DNA from 3 places in the Kitasatospora sp. NPDC036755 genome. Region 3 is predicted to be linked to each of the others. Evidence: riboswitches for the same ligand, from Rfam matches in the RefSeq annotation. Region 3 holds a riboswitch; each other region holds the start of a gene.
What was found. A riboswitch is a leader RNA that binds a small molecule or an ion and turns the genes downstream of it on or off. The one in region 3 is predicted to bind cobalamin.
Positions count from the first base shown of each region.

Region 1: another riboswitch for cobalamin. It lies ahead of AB0E96_RS34105 (HoxN/HupN/NixA family nickel/cobalt transporter); the one in region 3 lies ahead of AB0E96_RS12495 (hotdog domain-containing protein).
Region 2: another riboswitch for cobalamin. It lies ahead of AB0E96_RS27460 (CoA-acylating methylmalonate-semialdehyde dehydrogenase); the one in region 3 lies ahead of AB0E96_RS12495 (hotdog domain-containing protein).

Region 1 is NZ_JBEZUT010000339.1:4,450-8,616, forward strand. Features, by position in the region: gene AB0E96_RS34095 (hypothetical protein) at 1-1,494, opposite strand, end outside; gene AB0E96_RS34100 (metalloregulator ArsR/SmtB family transcription factor) at 1,574-1,957, opposite strand; cobalamin riboswitch at 2,039-2,250, shown strand; gene AB0E96_RS34105 (HoxN/HupN/NixA family nickel/cobalt transporter) at 2,281-3,396, shown strand; gene AB0E96_RS34110 (type B 50S ribosomal protein L31) at 3,507-3,755, opposite strand; gene rpmG (50S ribosomal protein L33) at 3,812-3,976, opposite strand; gene rpmB (50S ribosomal protein L28) at 4,117-4,167, shown strand, end outside.
Region 2 is NZ_JBEZUT010000215.1:7,124-11,290, forward strand. Features, by position in the region: partial or broken gene AB0E96_RS27445 (XRE family transcriptional regulator) at 1-685, opposite strand, end outside; gene AB0E96_RS27450 (hypothetical protein) at 599-1,075, shown strand; gene AB0E96_RS27455 (helix-turn-helix domain-containing protein) at 1,135-1,425, opposite strand; cobalamin riboswitch at 1,729-1,920, shown strand; gene AB0E96_RS27460 (CoA-acylating methylmalonate-semialdehyde dehydrogenase) at 2,133-3,632, shown strand; gene AB0E96_RS27465 (acyl-CoA dehydrogenase family protein) at 3,629-4,167, shown strand, end outside.
Region 3 is NZ_JBEZUT010000063.1:17,102-21,268, reverse strand. Features, by position in the region: gene metE (5-methyltetrahydropteroyltriglutamate--homocysteine S-methyltransferase) at 1-1,642, opposite strand, end outside; cobalamin riboswitch at 1,820-1,977, opposite strand; gene AB0E96_RS12495 (hotdog domain-containing protein) at 2,124-2,618, opposite strand; cobalamin riboswitch at 2,817-2,974, opposite strand; gene cobF (precorrin-6A synthase (deacetylating)) at 3,122-3,880, shown strand; gene AB0E96_RS12485 (MarR family transcriptional regulator) at 4,012-4,167, opposite strand, start outside.

The sequences.
Region 1 (4,167 bases), on a different contig from region 3:
CAGGAGCAGACCGGTGCGCAGCCGGAGCAGGTGGCGGGCCGGGCCGAGGGCGGCCACCGCGACGGTCAGGCCGGGGAGTTCGGCGGCGCGGTCGGCGAGCCAGCGGGCGGCGGGGAGTTCGGCGTGGGCCTCGGTGCGGGCCAGGACCTCGGCGGTGTAGCGCAGGGCGTCGCCCGGGTGGTCGTCGGTGAGGGCGTGGAAGCCGCGCGGGGTGTGGTCCTTCGGGTCGAAGGGGTAGCGCCGCAGGCTGACTTCGGTGCCCTCGCTCCTGCCCTCGACGTCGTACGCGGTGGGCCGCTCGGTGGCCGGGGGGTGCGGAACGGGCCTGGGGTAGGGCGGCAGGGTCGGCTCGTCCCCGGGTTCGTCCAGTCCGTCGAGGAAGGAGTAGAGCAGCGGGCGCAGCAGCCGGGCGGACTCGCCGCGGTGCGCGAGTGACCGGTCGGTGATGGAGCTGAGGTCGGCGGGCTCCTCGGTCAGGGCCCGTTCGACCTGGGCGGCGAGGTCGCCGTCGGGGTCGAGGGCGGGCGCGGCCTGGCCGAAGGCGTAGCTGGGGGAGCGCGGGTCGAGTTCGGCGGCGCCGGTGGCGACGAGCAGGGTGCGCCGGTTCAGGGCGGCGCCGTAGAAGGTGACGGAGCCGTGGTCGCCGATCACGCAGTCGGCGGCGACGAGTGCGGCCTGCCAGCCCTGGTGGGGCGGGATCAGGCGCAGGCCCATCCGGCAGGCGGCGTCGAGCAGCGCCTCGGGGTCGTGGCGGCTCCACACGTTGGGGTGCAGGACGACGGCCACCGTGTACTCGTCGGCGGGGAGTTGGCGGACCAGCCGCTGGGGCAGGTCGGGGCGGCGGCCGAAGGAGGAGTGCGCGCTCCAGGTGGAGCTGAGGACGACGAGCCGTCGGCTGCCGGTGGCGCCGAGCGCGGCACGGTAGCCGTCGCGGGAGCGTCGGCTGCCGAGCATCCGGTCGAAGCACGGGTCGCCGACGACCCGGGCGACGTCCAGGGCCTCGGGGCAGGAGATCCGCAGGCGGTCCAGCTGTTCGGGGTGGGAGAGGCCGAGGACGTCCACGAACACCCTTCCGCGGTGGGTGAGTTCGTTGCGGGACAGGCCGGCGGCGCTGACCGTGTCGCCGGTGGACTCGGTGACCAGTCGGTTGTAGCCGGCGCCGTGCGGGAGGACGACGAGGCGGGCGTCCAGGCGGTGCATGGAGGAGTGGACGGCGCAGGAGACGGCCAGGTCGAAGCGGAGGCGGACGGCCTCCTCCCAGTCCAGCACGGTGAAGCCGGGCAGGCCGTGCAGGTACTCGTCCAGGGCGCGGTCGGCGAAGGCGGAACCGGGGTTGACGGTGAAGTACCGCTCGACGCCCTCCGGGCTCAGCAGGCTGAGGACGTCCAGGACCCGGGTCGCCGAGGTGAGGGTGCGGGCGACCGCCAGCACGCGGGCCTTGACCGGTTCGGTGTTCCAGCGGTCGGCGGGCCAGGCGTGGGGGTGGGACGGCACATCATGATCGTACTGGCCGGGGCGGCGTCCGGCGCGTCCTTCCGGGGAAGGACGCGCTCCGGGGTGGGCCGAGCCGGGGTCAGCCCGTGGCCGCGCCGGGCTCGTGGTGCTCGGCGGCGGCGCACTCGTCGAGGATGGGGCGCATGGACTCGTCCACGAGCCGGTAGCGCACCACTCGTCCGTCCCGGTCGCCGGTGACCACGCCGGCCGTGCGGAGCAGCCGCAGGGCCTGGGAGACGGCGGGGTCGCGCATGCCGGTGGCCACCGCGAGGTCGGTGACGGCGAGGGGGCCGGCCCGGTGGAGGGCGAGCAGCAGGGCGAGCCGTCCGGGGTCGGCGAGCAGCGAGAAGCGCTCCGCCCAGGACCGGACGTGTGCCGGGTCGCCGATCGCGGCGATGGCTTCGCAGACCCGGTGCCCGTCGATGGTGCGGTGGCCCGCGCGGTCGGCCGGTACGAGATGCATGCGGACATTCTCGCAGGCGGCGGCCTGTGATCCTGGACACCTGCGCAGGTGCGCAACCTTGCACGGGTCGGGGCGCGGCCCTACGGTGTTCCCCGCCGTGGTGCTCGGGAAGACCGGTGACGGACCCTCAGGGGTCCCAGCCCGGAGCGGCCCTCGCCACTGTGATCGGGTCGTTCCTCCGCATGCGGAGGAGCGTCGTCCGTCCCCACGAAGCCACTGGGCGCCCCACGCCCGGGAAGGCGGGTACGGGTGTCCCGTAAGCCAGGAGACCGGCCACGGCATCTCACGAGGTTTTCCACGAGGTGCTGGAGCGTGATCCGCAGATGACCCTGCCCGAAACCGTTGCCGACGGGCCGAACACGGCCCCTTCCGCACTGCCCGCCTTCAAGTGGCGGCGCGAGGACACCGTCCGTACGGCGGGGCTGATGGCGGTGATCGTGGCCATGCACGTGGTGGCCTTCGGCACGCTGATCTTCCTGGTCGCGCCCGAGAGGTACGCGGTCGGTACCCAGGTCTTCGGGGTGGGCCTGGGCATCACCGCGTACACCCTCGGCATGCGGCACGCCTTCGACGCCGACCACATCGCGGTGATCGACAACACCACCCGCAAGCTGATGGCGGACGGCAAGCGGCCGGTCTCGGTGGGCTTCTGGTTCGCCCTCGGGCACTCCTCGATGGTGGTGCTGATGGCCGCCCTGGTGGCGGGCGGCGCGCAGCTGGCGAACACCCTGATGGACGACGAGTCGCCCACCCACAAGTGGCTCGGCGTGGTCGGTACGACGGCTTCCGGTGCCTTCCTCTACCTGATCGGCGCGCTGAACCTGGCGGCGCTGCTCGGCATCCTCAAGGTGTTCCGCTCGATGAGGGCCGGGAAGTTCGACGAGAAGGAGCTGGAGGCGCACCTCGACTCGCGCGGCTTCATGGCCCGGGTGCTGAACCGGGCGACCCGCTCGATCACCCGGCCGGGGCAGATGTTCCCGGTGGGCATGGTGCTGGGCCTGGGCTTCGACACCGCGACCGAGGTCACCCTGATGGTGATGGCCGGCTCGGGTGCGGCCTCCGGGCTGCCCTGGTACGCGATCGTCTGCCTGCCGCTGCTGTTCGCGGCCGGGATGAGCCTGTTCGACACCCTGGACGGGACGTTCATGAACTTCGCGTACCAGTGGGCCTTCGCCAACCCGGTGCGGAAGGTGTACTACAACCTGACCATCACGGGTCTGTCGATCGCGGTGGCCTTCATCATCGGCACCATCGAGCTGGTCGGGGTGCTGCACGAGAAGCTCGACCTGACGGACCCGGTCACCGGGTTCATCGCGGACATCTCGCTGGACAACGTCGGCTACGCCATCGCCGGGCTGTTCGTGGTCGTCTGGGTGATCGCCATCGGCTACTGGAAGCTCGCCCGGGTCGAGAAGCGCTGGACGCCCGGGAACCCGTGACCCGGGCGGCCGCCGGTGGGCCCGACCGGCCCGGTGCCGCCGCCGCGCCGCAGGCACGCCGAGACGGCGCCTCCCCGGACGGGGGGAGGCGCCGTCGGCGTTCTCCGGGGTCAGTGCCGGTCGCCGTAGCGGCGGCGGAACTGCTCGACCCGGCCGGCGGTGTCCAGCACCCGGGACTGGCCGGTGTAGAAGGGGTGGCTCGCCGAGGAGATCTCGACGTCGATCACCGGGTAGGTGTTGCCGTCCTCCCACTCGACGGTGCGGTCGCCGGTGGCGGTCGACCGGGTGAGGAAGGCGAGGCCGCCGACCTTGTCGCGGAAGACGACCGGGCGGTACCTGGGGTGGATTCCGGACTTCATGAGGGGCTCCTCTCGGGTCGGGCTTGGGTGGTCGGACCGGTCGGACCGGCCGGGGGTCAGCGCTCCTCGCGGAAGTCGACGTGCCGGCCCGCGGCCGGGTCGTACTTGCGCAGGACCATCCGGTCCGGGTCGTTGCGGCGGTTCTTGCGGGTCACGTACGTGTAGCCGGTGCCGGCGGTGGAGCGGAGCTTGATCACCGGGCGCAGTTCGCTGCGGGCCATCGGGTGTCCTCCTGGGCTCTGGGGTGTCGGTTCCCGGGTCTCGGGCCGGGTGCTGGGAACCGTACACCGAAATGGATGTCATTTTCATCTGGTGTAACGTGAGCCCGGTCCCGCCCATTCCCGGACGCCAGGGAGCACCCATGTCCGCCCACTGCCAACTCACCGGGCGCCGTCCCGGCTTCGGCAACGCG
Region 2 (4,167 bases), on a different contig from region 3:
GGGTCCGGGCGTCCACCGGGCGACGGGCGGCGCCGTGGTCCGCGGCCAGGCCCGCGAGCAGGCGCAGTCCGTCCTCGGTGGGGCTGCCGGGGGCCGCCGACAGCACGAGCAGTTCGATGCCCGGCTCGCCAGGCAGCGCGAAGTTCTCCTGGTGCAGTTCCAGCAGTCCGACCATGGGGTGCCGGTACGCCTTGCGTCCGTGGGTGCGGGCGCGCACCTCCGCGCGGGCCCAGAGGCGGCGGAAGCGCTCGCTGCCCATCGCCAACTCGCCGACGAGCGAGGCCAGGTGAGGGTCGTCGGGGTACTTTCCGGCGGCCAGGCGCAGGTGCCCGACCACGTCCAGGGTGCAGTTCTCCCAGTCCGCGTACAGGCCGTGCTCGGCCTCCTCCAGGATGATGTGCCGGGCGATGTTCAGGCCCGGCATCGGGCGGCCGAAGAGGAGTCCGGCGAGGCCGTTCCCGGCGAGGACGTCCAGGCGGTGGTTCATGATCAGCGCGGGAGCGCCGGCGACCAGGTCGAGGACGCGCAGCAGCTCCGGCCGGACCCGGGTGCCCGGCGTCGTCGCGCGGCGGCGGCGCTGCCGCGCGAGGCGGTGGAGGTGCCCGCGTTCGGTCGCGTCGAGGTCGAGGACGCGGGCGAGCGCGTCGAGGACCTGCTCGGACGGCTGGGTCGCGCGCCGCTCAAGCACCGCAAGAAGGGCGACTACCGGGGCGTCCCGCTGACGGTCCGGACGCGGCTCAGCCTGCTCTCGTACGCGGATATCTACGGCACCATCGACGGCTACTTGCTCCGCCACCCGCTGGACATCGCGAAGCCGTACCCGTCCTACTACCTGCAGAACCAGTGGGACCGGATCAAGCGGGCCGGCGAGACCGACATCCCCGAGGGGATGACGCTCTACGGCCTGAGGCACTTCTTCGCCTCGAACTGCCTCAGCCACAACATCCCGATCACCGACGTCGCCGAGTGGATGAGGCGCAAGAGCATCGATGTGACGTTCAAGATCTACCGCCACTTGATGCCCGGCTCCATCGGCCACGCCGCCCAGGTCCTCGACCTCGGCCTTGCGGCCTGAAACGCGTCGGGCGCCCTGCTCTGGTGTGGAGCAGGGCGCCCGAGGCGTCTCGGTCTGGCTTACCTGACGGACATCCGTTGCTGCTTCACCCAGGTCTGGACCTCTGTGACCTTGAACTGCAGCTTCGCGTTCCGTCCTTGTCCGAACCGGTACGGGACGAGGCCTACTTGAGGGGCTTCGCGATAGACCCACTGAACAGACATGTTCAGGAATTCCGCCGTCTCCTTGACGGTCATGAAACTGCGACGACACGGGCTCCTCCAGAGGAGTGGACGGTCGCACGGCTGCGTGCGGAGCCCAAGATTCCAGCGCGTCCGGTGGTTTGGCCGTACCGGTGCCTCGTGATACATCCGCAGGGCATCCTGGGACGTCGCTTCTTGTGTGGTCGGCAGGACTCCAGTCGCCGAACGGGCTCGTGTTGCCGCATCGGCCACTCCGATGATGAGCGCGTGGTCGTTCTACCGCCGACGGGCGGCCTGGCTGACGGCGGGCAGGTTGAATTTTCGCGCGGTGCGGGTGAAACCTCACCCGGCCTCGTGCACGCAGACCTGCCCCCCTTGGGCCTCTTGCAGACGGCTTGCAAAGGTAGTCGAGCCGGGCCCGGCGGGGTGGGATCCCGATGGCGCAACGCGCGCACAGACCTCTGGACTTACTAGGACGTCCAACTATATGGTCGATGGCAGGTCCGCGGTGTCAGGGAAGCCGGTGTGAGTCCGGCACGGTCCCGCCACTGTGACCGGGGAGTTCGTCCTCGCAGATGACGGCCACTGGCAGCCAGCCGGGAAGGCCTGAGGGCGTGCGGTGATCCGGGAGTCAGGATACCGGCCGCGGGTGATCCGTGTTTTCCACGAGGATGGAGACGACACGCATGACTCCGGGCTGCTCCCGTTCCGCTGCTCCTGGTTGTCCTGTGCCGACGACTGCCGGGGCCCATCTGCTCTGACGGTTCGTCATGCCACTGCCACCGTGACGCCGCGGGGCCGCACCACCGTGCGCCCGCCCGTCGGCGGCGGCCTCCATTCCTCCTCTCCCCGACCCAGTTGAGAGTAGGAACCCGATGGTCCGAGAACTCACCCACTTCGTCGCCGGCAAGCCCGTCGCCGGCACCTCCGGTCGCTTCGGCGACGTGTACGACCCCAACACCGGGCGCGTCCAGGCCCGGGTGCCGCTGGCAAGCCGCGCCGAGGTCGAGGCGGTGATCGCCGACGCAGCGCAGGCGCAGCCCGCGTGGGCGGCCTGGAACCCGCAGCGGCGGGCGCGGGTGCTGCTGCGCTTCCTCCAACTCGTCGAGCAGGAGAAGGACGAGTTGGCCCGGCTGCTCTCCGCCGAGCACGGCAAGACCGTGGCCGATGCCCACGGGGACATCCAGCGCGGCCTGGAGGTGGTGGAGTTCGCCGCGGGGATCCCGCACCTGCTGAAGGGCGAGTTCAGCGACAACGCCGGCACCGGTATCGACGTCTACTCGATGCGTCAGCCGCTCGGCGTCGTCGCCGGCATCACGCCGTTCAACTTCCCCGCGATGATCCCGCTGTGGAAGGCCGCGCCCGCGCTGGCCTGCGGCAACGCCTTCGTCCTCAAGCCCTCTGAGCGGTGCCCGTCGGTGCCGCTGCGGCTGGCCGAGCTGTTCCTGGAGGCGGGGCTGCCGCCGGGCGTCCTGAACGTCGTGAACGGCGGCAAGGAGGCCGTGGACACCCTGCTGGAGGACCCGCGGGTGCAGGCCCTCGGCTTCGTCGGCTCCACGCCGATCGCCCAGTACGTGTACGCGACGGCCGCCGCGCACGGGAAGCGGGCGCAGTGCTTCGGCGGCGCGAAGAACCACATGATCGTGATGCCGGACGCCGACCTCGACCAAGCCGCGGACGCGCTGGTCGGCGCCGGCTACGGCTCGGCCGGGGAGCGCTGCATGGCGATCTCGGTCGCCGTCCCGGTGGGGGATGAGACCGCGGACGCCCTGGTGGCGAAGCTGGTCGAGCGGATCGCCGCGCTGAAGGTCGGCCGCTCGGACGACCCGGCGGCGGACTTCGGCCCGCTGGTCGGCGCCGACGCGCTGGAGCGGGTGCGCGGCTACCTGGACCTCGGGGTCGAAGAGGGCGCCGAACTCGTCGTGGACGGGCGTGACTTCCGGCTGGAGGGGCACGAGGACGGCTACTTCCTCGGCGCCTCCCTGTTCGACCGGGTGACGCCGGACATGCGGATCTACCGGGAGGAGATCTTCGGCCCCGTCCTCACGGTCGTGCGCGCCGCCGACTACGAGGAGGCGCTGCGGCTGCCCAGTGAGCACGAGTTCGGCAACGGTGTGGCCATCTACACCCGCGACGGCGACACCGCCCGGGACTTCGCCCGCCGGGTGAACACCGGCATGGTCGGCGTCAACGTGCCCATCCCGGTGCCGATCGCCTACCACACCTTCGGCGGATGGAAGCGCTCCGCGTTCGGCGACCTCAACCAGCACGGGCCGGACGCCATCCGCTTCTACACCCGCACCCGGACCGTCACCTCGCGCTGGCCCTCCGGGGTCAAGGAGGGCGCGAGCTTCACCATGCCGACGATGGGATGAGCGCGATGCACGACCTCACCGAGGACCAGCGCGCCATCGCCGAGACGACCCGGGCCTTCGCCGAGGAGTACCTCGCGCCGCACGCCGTGGAGTGGGACCAGTCCAAGCACTTCCCGGTGGACGTGCTGCGCAAGGCCGCCGACCTCGGCCTGGCCGGCGTGTACGTCCAGGAGGGCATGGGCGGCTCCGAACTCTCCCGCCTGGATGGCGTGGTGGCCTTCGAGGCACTCGCCGGTGGCTGCCCGTCCATCGCCGCCTACCTGTCCATCCACAACATGGTCGCCTGGATGATCGACCGGTACGGCACGCAGGCGCAGCGCGCTCGCTGGTTGCCCGCGCTCTGCACGGCCGAGCACCTGGGCAGCTACTGCCTCACCGAGCCCGGTGCCGGCTCCGACGCCGCCGCGATCGCCACCCGGGCCGTGCGCGACGGCGACCACTGGGTGCTGGACGGCGTCAAGCAGTTCATCTCCGGCGCGGGCGCCTCGCAGGTCTATGTGGTGCTGGCCCGGACCGGTGCCCCCGGGCCGAAGGG
Region 3 (4,167 bases):
TCATCGGGTGCGGGCGGGAGATGTCGCCGGCCAGCACCGGCGGGCGCACGTACCGGGTGCCGTACGACTGCACCCAGCCGTGCCGGGTGGCGAGGTAGCCGGTGAGCTGCTCGGCGAAGTACTGGACCATGTCGTTGCGCTCGGGCTCGCCGTGTACCAGGACGTCCAGGCCGGCCTTCTCCTGGTACGCGATGACTTCGCGGACCTCGCTCTCCATCCGCTCCCGGTAGGCCGCGGCGTCGATCCGTCCGGCCGTCAGGTCGGCGCGGGCGGTGCGCAGTTCGGTGGTCTGCGGGAAGGAGCCGATGGTGGTGGTCGGCAGCAGCGGAAGGCCGAGCCGGGCGCGCTGGGCCTCGGCCCGCTGCGGGTAGGCCTGGGCGCGGCGGGTGTCCTCGGCGGTGACGGCGGCCGCCCGGGCGCGCACCGCCGGGTCGTGGGTGATCGGGGAGTTGGCGCGGGAGGCGAGGTCGGCGCGGTTGGCGGCGAGCTCGGCGGTGATCGCGCCGGTGCCCTCGCGCAGGCCGCGGGCGAGCAGCGCCGCCTCGCCGGCCTTCTGCCGGGCGAAGGCGAGCCAGCGGGCGATCTGCGGGTCCAGCTCCCGTTCGGCGGCGGCGTCGATCGGGACGTGCAGCAGGGAGCAGGACGGCGCGACGTCGACGGTGTCGGCGAGGCCCAGCAGGGTCGCCAGCGTGGACAGCGACTTCTCCAGGTCGTTGATCCAGATGTTGCGCCCGTCGATCACCCCGGCGACCAGCCGCTTGCCGGGCAGCCCGCCGACGGCGGCCAGGTCCTCCAGGTTGGCGGCGGCCGGGCCGGTGAAGTCCAGCGCCAAGCCCTCCACCGGGGCCTTGGCCAGCACCGACAGTGCCTCGCCGAGCCGGTCGAAGTAGCTCGCGACCAGCAGCTTGGGCCGCTCGGTGAGGGCGCCGAGCTCACGGTAGGCGCGCGCGGCGGTGTTCAGCTCGGCCGGGGTGCGGTCCTGGACCAGCGCGGGCTCGTCCAGCTGCACCCACTCAGCCCCCTCGGCCCTGAGCGCCGCGAGCAGCTCGGCGTAGACCGGCAGCAGCCGGTCCAGCAGCGTGATCGGCTGGAAGTCCTCGGCCACCCCGGGGGCAGGCTTGGCCAGCAACAGGTAGGTCACCGGGCCGACCAGCACCGGACGGGCGGCGTGGCCGAGTGCTACGGCCTCCGCGAACTCGCCGACCGCCTTGGCCGGGTTCGCGGCGAACACCGTGTCCGGGCCCAACTCCGGCACCAGGTAGTGGTAGTTGGTGTCGAACCACTTGGTCATCTCGAGCGGTGCGACGTCCTGGTTGCCGCGCGCCATCGCGAAGTACCCGTCCAGCGGGTCGGCGTCGACCGCCTCCCGGTGGCGCGGCGGGATCGCGCCGACCGCCACGCTGGTGTCCAGCACGTGGTCGTAGAACGAGAAGTCACCGGTCGGGACCTCCCCGACCCCCGCCCCGGCGAGCTGGGCCCAGTTGGTCCGGCGCAGGTCGGCCGCGGTCGACAGCAGCGCCTCGGCCGTGACCGTGCCCTTCCAGTAGCCCTCGATCGCCTTCTTCAGTTCACGGTTACGGCCCTGCCGGGGGTAGCCGTACGCGGTGGCCACGGACGCCGCGGCTGCGGACTTCGCTGTCAAGGGACTCTCCTTCGCGAGCCTGAATCCTCAAGTGCACCGGTGGCGGCACGAGGACGCGAAGGGAGGACGAACCGGACGGACACCCGTGCCCGTGCACGGCTCCGCCTGGTATGGTCGCCGACCCGCCCACGAGGTCACCGGATGGCCGCACGCGAACGGTCGCGCGCGGGCAGTGGCAGGTCTTCGGACTCGCGGGCGCGCCCACCCGGTCGAAACCGGGGCGGACACCTACTGGCCGTCGCTTCCCAGACCCGTCCCGGGTCCAGTGCGTATGACGGCGGTCGTTCCCACTCACCGCTGCGGGGCAGTCCCGGATTCCCACCGGGTTCCCTCTTGCGACACCCCGCCTGGCGGGCGGGGCGAACCAGCTGCGTGGCCAGCTTAGGGGCAGAACGCCACCGCGGAGGCGGAAATCTCGAAAGCCGTCTGCATCGTGAGACGGAGCGCCCCGGACGGCCACCCCGAACGGCTGCCCGGACGGCTACTCGACCGGCTCGCGCTCCGGCCCGGTGCGGCCGGTCCGCCGCTCCCGCGCCGCACCGTCGCGCCGTTCCTCGGAGGAGCCCTCCACGACCAGCTCCGGGACGCGGTGCGGCCGCCCGTCCGCGTCGATCGCGACGAAGACCAGCTGCGCCGTCGCCACCCTGGTGACGGGCCCGGTGAGGTTCCACCGCTCCGAGGTCACCACGACGGCCACGTCCATCGAGGTCCGCCCGACGTGCTCCACCCGGGCCCGGACGGTGAGGAGATCCCCGGCCCGGACGGGGGCCAGGAAGGACATCTCCTCGACCGAGACGGTGACCGCGGGGACTCCGGCGTGCCGGCCCGCGGCGGCGGCCGCCGCGTCGTCGATCAGCTTCATCATCACGCCGCCGTGCACCGAACCGTAGAGGTTGGTGTCGTGGTCGCTCATGATGTGGGCGAGGGTCACCGCGGAGTCGGCCGGGGTGCGGGAGAGGACGGACGGACTGGTCACAGCGACGGCCCGCCCGTCATGGCGCCGCGGGAGTCGTGGTCGGCGTTCCGCTGCACGGAACCCTCCTTCGTGGGTCGCGCGCCCCGTGCCGGGCACGCGAAGGAGCGGGCGGCCGTGCGCATACGGCCCACCCGCACCAGCGGCCCGCCCTCGGGGTCGTGGTGGGACCGCGGGCCACCACGGCACGCGGGCAGCGGCAGGTCTTCGGACTCGCGGGCGCGCCCTCCCGGCCTGACCGGGACGGACACCTACCGGCCGTAGCCTCCCGGGCCCGTGTCCGGGCCCGCCGCACAGGACGGCGGTCGCTCCCGCTCACCGCTGCGGGGCAGTCCCGGATTCCCACCGGGTTCCCTCTTGCGACACCCCGCCCGGCGGGCGGGGTGAACCAGCTGCCCGGCCAGCTTACGTCCATCCGCGCAGCTCACGGCCACCGCCCACCTCCTCGGTCGGTCCACGCACGACCGCCGGGGCCGTACGCCGGGGCGGACGGCAGAATGTCCCCCATGCGGCACATCTTCGTCATCGGCATCGGCGCGGGCGACCCCGACCACCTGACCCTGCAAGCGGTCAAGGCGATCGGTCGCACCGACGTCTTCTTCATCCTCGACAAGAGCGAGGAGCGGCAGGACCTGATCAGGCTCCGCCGCCGGATGCTGGCCGAGCACGGCCTGCCCGGGCACCGGGTGGTCGAGGTGCCCGACGCGGAACGGGACCGCACCACCCCCGCGTACACCGCCGCCGTGGACGACTGGCGCGTGCGCCGCGCCGATCTGGTCGAGCGGCTGTTCGCCGAGCACCTCGGCCCGGAGGAGAGCGGCGCCTTCCTGGTCTGGGGCGACCCCGCGCTCTACGACAGCGTCATCGCCGTGGTCGAGGACGTGTCCACCCGTGGCGGGGTGCCGTTCGAGTTCGAGGTGCTCCCGGGCATCAGCAGCGTCTCCGCGCTCGCCGCCCGGCACCGCACCACGCTGACCAGGGTCGGCCGCCCGGTGCAGATCACCACCGGTCGCCGCCTGGCCGAGGGCTTCCCCGCGGGGGTGGACGACGTGGTGGTGATGCTCGACGGCCGGGCCGCCTTCACCGAGATCGACCCCCGGGGGCTGGAGATCCACTACGGCGCCTACCTCGGCACCCCCGACGAGGTGCTCGTCTCCGGGCCGCTCGCCGAGGCGGCCCCGCGGATCCGCGAGCTGCGCGAGCGGTCCCGCGAGCGCAAGGGCTGGATCATGGACACCTACCTGCTCCGGCGCTCGGACGGCTGACCCTCGGCAGCGTGACGCGGTGCGCCGCCCCGGGCGGCGGGGCGGCGCGGCGCGTCAGCGGTCGGTGAACTCCGGCGGGCGCTTCTCGGCGAAGGCCGCCATGCCCCCTCACCGTGACCTCGGCTGGGGCCTCAGCCCAGGAGCTTCGCCAGTACCCGGTCGAGCGCGTGGATGTCCTCCGGCGGCAGCGCGAGCAGCGCGTCCGGCGGGGTGGTGAGGATCCCGGTGGCGAGCGCCGCCTTCGCCTCGCCCTCCTCGGTGAGGTGGACCAGCTTGGAGCGCCGGTC